Regions from separate parts of the Pediococcus inopinatus genome, predicted to be linked through region 2. Evidence: predicted binding sites of a transcription regulator. Region 2 holds the regulator's gene; each other region holds the start of a gene.
What was found. The regulator LexA, encoded in region 2, represses DNA repair genes until DNA is damaged. The targets are predictions, from matches to a motif close to CNAACANNTGTTNG.
Positions count from the first base shown of each region.

Region 1: the regulator LexA is predicted to act here: its motif matches at 1,259-1,272, upstream of dinB (DNA polymerase IV).
Region 3: the regulator LexA is predicted to act here: its motif matches at 1,054-1,067, upstream of recA (recombinase RecA).

Region 1 is NZ_CP019981.1:1,218,021-1,220,300, forward strand. It holds gene dinB (DNA polymerase IV) at 59-1,183, opposite strand; gene zwf (glucose-6-phosphate dehydrogenase) at 1,337-2,280, opposite strand, start outside.
Region 2 is NZ_CP019981.1:922,184-924,463, reverse strand. It holds gene PI20285_RS04670 (glycerate kinase) at 1-681, shown strand, start outside; gene lexA (transcriptional repressor LexA) at 722-1,351, opposite strand; gene PI20285_RS04660 (DUF896 domain-containing protein) at 1,489-1,743, shown strand; gene PI20285_RS04655 (YneF family protein) at 1,904-2,131, shown strand; gene PI20285_RS04650 (ABC transporter ATP-binding protein) at 2,242-2,280, shown strand, end outside.
Region 3 is NZ_CP019981.1:1,232,509-1,234,788, forward strand. It holds gene recA (recombinase RecA) at 1-980, opposite strand, end outside; gene pgsA (CDP-diacylglycerol--glycerol-3-phosphate 3-phosphatidyltransferase) at 1,287-1,871, opposite strand; gene PI20285_RS06270 (helix-turn-helix domain-containing protein) at 1,887-2,280, opposite strand, start outside.

The DNA.
Region 1 (2,280 bases), 300 kb from region 2:
CCAAGTTTTCACTTCTTCCCAGTATACTAGCTTTTGCGGTTAAACACAAAGCCGAAAATCAATCTGATTTAAATAACGGTAAAGTAATGTTTTCAAAATTTATACTAGCCAAATTTGTCATTGTTATACCCAACAATCTGATTCCTCGCTGACTGTCACCAAACTCCTCAAAAAGCTGACGTGCGTAAAATAGATACGCTTCCTCACTATTCTCAATAAATTCCGTCAAAGTCTGTCGCTTAGTGATGGTCTCAAAATCCGCATAGCGCAACTTGAGAACTAAGGTTTTACCGTGCTTTTGCCTTTTTTTCATTGCAATGGCGACGTTTCTTGCCAAATTACTAAGTTCATTTTCTACCTCATTATCCGTTGTTAAATTCGGATTATAGGTACTTTCCTTACCGATCGATTTTCGTTCCCGTAAATATTCAATTGGGCGGTCATCAGAACCTCGCACGTGGTGATATAACGCATCCCCGAATCTTCCAAAATTATGAATCAAATATAATTCACTTTTTTGATACATGTCTTTACCGTTGAAGATTTTCAATTCATGCATTTTGGGGACCGTTTTTTTACCAACCCCACGGAACTTTTCAATTGGTAACTTATCTAGAAACTCTCGGACATCTTCTGGTAAGACGACTGCAACGCCGACCGGTTTCTGATATTCAGAAGCCAGCTTAGCAAGAAACTTGTTGTACGAAATTCCCGTTGAGCAAGTCAGTTTAGTCTTGGCAAAAATTTCGCTTTGAATCTGATGAGCAACTTCCACTGCACTCTCAATATCCTTCTTATTATCCGTTACGTCTAGATAAGCTTCATCGAAGGCAATCGGTTCAATCTTGTCAGTATATTCATGAAAGATTTCATGGATTTGATCAGAGACGGCCCGATATAATGTGAAATTGGGAGTTTGAAAAACTGCTTTTGGACATAATTCCAACGCTTTTTGAGCACTCATTGCGGAATGAACACCTGATTGCCGCGCTAAATAATTTGCCGTTGCAACTACCCCTTTACCCCCAGTTTTACGAGGATCTCGAGCTATGATAAGTGGCTTTTTTCGAAGTTCTGGTTGTTCCCGTTCTTCTATTGAAGCATAAAAAGCATCCATATCAACATGAATGACTTTACGAGAAGTATTAATATTAATGGGAAGAATTGCGTCGTTTTGAGCCATTTCATCACCTAATTTTAAGTCTTAACACTTTGCTTTTTCCTTAAACAATAAATTTGGTTTCTTATTTAGTTTAATCGAACGTACGTTTGAAAACAAGCTAAACAAAACAAAAAACGATCAATCAACTGCTTGTTGATTAATCGTTCCAATTTTTTAATGTTTGGTTGCACCAAAAATCCAGGTTCGATGATCTCGTGCCAATAATTCTTGCGAAGCCTTTGGTCCCATTGTGCCACTAATGTAATTAGGAAAATCAGCTTTTTGACTATCCCAATTTTGACGAACGACATCAACAATTCGCCAAGCTTGGGCAACTTCATGCCAATGAGCAAAATTAGTGCGATTACCATCTAAAGCATCGTGAATGAGTTTTTCATATGCTTCCGGTACCTTTGCTTTCTCAGCAGCTGTCTTATGATATTCCAAATGAATTGGCATTATCCCATAACCTTGATTACCATTTTTTACATTGAGATCAAGTTGATAGCCTTGGTCCGGTTCAACATAAAGCGTAAGAACGTTTTGGACAAGATTTGTATCTTGATCCCCCACAGCCTTAAAAATATTGTCAGTAGTGTCTTTGAAAACAATATTAATTTGTGTTAATTTTCGTGCAAGACGTTTCCCAGTTCTGATGTAAATTGGAACCCCAGATAAATCGCCATTAGTAGTTTCCAACTTCCCAGCCACAAATGTTTCAATCTGTGATTGTTCATCGGTTCCTTCTTCATGTCGGTAATCTGATTGTTCATGATCGGCATCTTCATCATACTGACCACGAACAAAGTTTTTTGAAGCCTCTTCTGGTGAATAAACCTTGATATTTTCCAAAGCTTCCACCTTTCGATCTCGTAACTCTTTAGCTGTGTATTCACTAGGCTTTTGCATAGTAAGTAATGAAATGATTTGCAGAATATGATTTTGTACCATATCTCGCAGTGCACCAGCCGTTTCATAATATCCAGCCCGTTCCTCAACACCTAACGATTCTGCCAATGTTATCTGAATATTATCAATATGTTCCTTATTCCAAAGCGATTCAATAATTGAATTTCCAAATCTCAGTGCTGCAATACTTTGAACAGCCTCTTTACCCA
Region 2 (2,280 bases):
TTTGGAGAACCAATTCCTCTAGGAAATATCGGCTTGGGTGAACTTAAAACGATTGTGACACCTGAAAAAGACGTCCTATCAGTACCGGTAACTGTTTTAAATGATGTGGCGAATTCTCTTTTAGGTCCAGAGGGCGCAACTAATATATTTGGAACACAAAAAGGAGCTTCATCCGATGATAAAAAAATCCTTGAAGAAAATCTCCACCACTTTTCCTTAATAGTTCAGCAAGATTTGAATCTAGATTTTGCAGACGATTGGGGAACTGGTGGTGCAGGTGGTTTGAGCTATGGCTTGAAAACATTTTTTAGCGCACAGCTGACATCCGGTATTAAAACAATCTTGGAATTACTAGATTTCAAAAAAGATTGTGAAGACGCAGATTTTATAATTACCGGGGAAGGGTCATTTGATACGCAGTCAAAAAATGGAAAAGTTCCATTTGGAATTGCTGAAATGGCTTTGCAAATAAATCCTAAGTGTCAGGTAATTATTTTAGCAGGGAAAGTTTCCTCGAATTTAGGTGACTTACCTAAAAATATCACACTGGTTAAAAATATAAATGACGGTCAAAAGTTGGTTGATCAGACGTTAAGTAGGGGACCTGAAAACATTCGTCAGGCAAGTGAATGGTTAGCTAAAAACTTTCTCTTTTGTTCTAAATTAAATGGGCTTCAATAAAGATAGAAAAAACTAACTTTATTGAAGCCCATTATTTATTTTAATAAATTTGATCTCTGTATAAGCCAACGACGCGACCAAGAATACTGACGTTATCTAAAATAATTGGTGCCATCGTATCATTTTCAGGTTGTAAACGAATATGATCTGATTCTTTAAAGAATCGTTTGCAAGTGGCTTCATTTTCTTCAGTCATTGCAATCACAATGTCGCCATTATCTGCAGAAGTTTGTTTGCGCACAATTACTTGGTCACCATTTAGAATACCAGCCTGAATCATACTTTCACCACGGATATTTAGCATGAACAAGTCCCCGTCCTCATGCTCAAATTCTGGTGGTAAGGGAAAAAAGTCAGTGGCTTCTTCAACTGCTAAGATAGGTTCTCCGGCAGTGACAGTTCCTAATACTGGGATTTTGTTAGGTGTTACACTAACGCCCAGTTCTTCTAAACCAGCAGGTGTAATTTCTAAAGCCCGTGGTTTTGTAGGATCCTTTTGTAGAAGCCCTTTTTTTTGCAATCTTTCAATATGGCCATGTACAGTAGAAGTAGAGGATAAGGAAACAGCTTCGCCAATTTCTCGGACGGTCGGAGGATATCCTTTTTCGTTTACTTTATCATATATGAACCGAAGCACAGCAAATTGCTTGCTTTCAGATGTTTTTGACATTGTGAGCACCTCGCGTTTTCTTGCTTTCATTTTACCATATGTAAATTTAGTATTCAAACAAACGTTCGGGTTTGTTTTTTTGAAAAAAAGTCATTAACAGTGTAGAATTATGTATAAAGAAATCGGGAGTGATTAAATTGGCTAAATCAGATGAAGAATTTCAGAAGTTAATCAAACGGATTAATGAACTAGCACATAAAGCAAAAAGTGACGGATTAACAGATTTGGAAATTATTGAGCGAAAAGATCTGCGTCAAAGGTATTTAAAACGGTTTAGAGAAGGCTTTAAGAGCCAAGTTGAAATGATGCAGGTTTTTGACAAGAGCGGTAAGGAAGTTACACCCGAAAAGGTGAAAGAAGTTCAACGTAAAAAGGGTCTTCGTGATGATTAAAATTTATCATTTAGTTTTGTAATAATCATTTAATCTTTTCTTATTTAAATTTAATGATAGAATAAGAGGTACTGATAGATAAATCAGATCGACCTCTTTTATTTTACGAAGTTTTTGTGTACTATAGAGTAGTATACATAATTGATAGGAGGTTAGGACATTGTCAACAGGAATTTGGATTTTAATCGTCGTTATTGCGGTATTAGTCGGAGCAGTAGGTGGTTTCTTTGCTGCTCGTAAATATATGGAAAGCTATCTTAAGAATAATCCTCCAATCAATGAAGATATGTTACGAACTATGATGTTGCAAATGGGACAAAAACCATCACAAAAGAAGTTACATCAAATGATGACTTCTATGCAGAACCAATCTAAACATCAAAAATAGTTTTAGACAGATTTTATGAATGATAAAGGACAAAGATTATTTTTTGTCCTTTTTTTGTTGCCAAAAAATGGACAAATTATAGAAGATAGTAATATTAGGAGGAGTAACTCGTGTCAATCTTTCATAAATTAGCTTGGTTTTTTAAGATA
Region 3 (2,280 bases), 310 kb from region 2:
AACGCGACACGAACTTTTTTATAAATTTCTTCTCGCTTTTCCGGATTGTCTTCTAAATACTGCTTAGCGTTTTCTCGACCTTGTCCAATGCGTTCCTCAGCATATGAATACCAAGAACCACTCTTTTGGATAATGTCCTTTTCAGCAGCCATATCAATAATCTCACCAGTTTGAGAAATTCCGTGACCGTACATGATGTCAACTTCGGCACGCTTAAATGGAGGTGCAACCTTGTTCTTAACGACTTTAATCCGAACTCGGTTTCCGATAATATCAGTACCGTCTTTAATTTGTTCTGCACGTCGAACCTCTAAACGGATGGTTGCATAAAACTTCAGAGCACGACCACCAGGTGTGATTTCGGGATTACCAAACATAACACCGACTTTTTCACGAATCTGATTAATAAAAATGGCAATTGTTTTAGTTTTATTAATTGAACCAGAAAGTTTCCGAAGTGCCTGTGACATAAGCCGTGCTTGAAGGCCAACATGGGCATCACCCATTTCACCTTCAATTTCTGCACGTGGAACTAAGGCAGCAACCGAGTCCACAACAACTAAATCAACAGCCCCACTTGATACCAAGGCATCTGTAATTTCTAGACCTTCTTCACCTGTATCTGGCTGAGACAACAGCAAGTCATCAATATTAACACCCAAGTGTTCTGCGTACACTGGATCTAATGCATTTTCTGCATCAATATAGGCAGCTGTTCCGCCCTCTTTTTGAACCTGCGCAACCGCATGCAGAGCAACCGTTGTCTTACCAGAACTTTCTGGTCCATAGACTTCAACGATTCTTCCACGAGGATAGCCACCAACACCCAGTGCATCATCTAATGCTAAAGAACCGGTAGAAATGGTAGAGATTTGAGTTTGAGCAGAATCCCCCATTCGCATAATAGAGCCCTTACCAAAATTTTTTTCAATTTTTTTTAACGCAGCGTCTAACGCTACTTTTCTTTGATCATCAGCCAATTTGTTTCCTCCTTAACGGGAATACCTAACATTCATAATAATACTGATTTTCTACTCAAATTGCAAGTAAAAACGAACAAAAGTTCGCATTATTTAAAAACTTTCTTAATTCACTTAATACGCCCACAATGATTTGCCTTCTCGAAGAAAATTAAGCCGTTGAAAACATAATTTTTCATCATCTTTAGTAAAAACTGCCGCTTCCTTAATTCATCCCCCTATATAAGTAAATACGCTTTTCGTACTCAAAAATTCTTTTAATAAAAAAAGAGCCTGACAATTTTGCCAAAACTCAATTTATATTTATTAGTTAAATCCGTCTGAAAAAACATTCCGATTTTGTACGAAATAATCGATTCCTGAATAAATTGTAAAAAATAAACAAATGTAAAGCATAATTGCAGCCATGGGAATGCTTAATGCGGCAAACAACACATTATTTAAAATTAATAAAATAATGGCAATCATTTGCGAAGTTGTTTTTATTTTTCCAGGCATGGCAGCAGCCATCACTTGGCCATCATTTTCGACAATCAATAACCTTAGACCTGTAACTGCCAACTCGCGGCAGACAATAATAGCAGCTACCCATGCTGGTACTTTAGCAAACGAAACTAAAATAATAAAAGCCGACATAACTAACATTTTATCTGCCAATGGATCCGCAAATTTTCCGAAATTAGTTACTAAATGCCTCTTACGGGCAATTTTTCCATCAGCCAAATCAGTCAAAGACGCCACAGCAAATATAATTGCCCCAACGACCTTTGTAATGGCAATCGATGTCCCAACCCAGGTGACTGTCCCCCAGGTAAATGGCATAACCATAATAATAATAAAAATTGGAATTAAAATAATCCGAAATACTGTTAATTTATTTGGTAAATTCAAAAGTTGTCCTCCTGCTTAATCCTTAATATTTAAGGTGATTGTTTTTGTTTGGGTAGTATCATTTTGAGGATTAAAGTTGAAACTCTTGCCATTCACTTTAACGGTGGTTTGTGGCGCGTTTCCTAGGCTAATCGAAACCTTAGAAATACCCTTAGCAATCTTCACAGTGTGTGAAGTCCCTGTTGGTAAAGTAGCAGCCCAACTCTGTGTGCCATCACTTGAAACCGAGACCCACGCATTACTTGTTCCCGCCGTAATGCTCAAACTTGATCCATCAGAAGGGGCATTTTTTAAATCATATTCTGTTGTTGAAGTCCCAACCTGAGTGATTTTTTGAGCTTTTTCTTTAGATGACGAATTGGAAGATTCACTAGAACTTGATTCTTTCTTTTTTGAACTGCTTGCATCA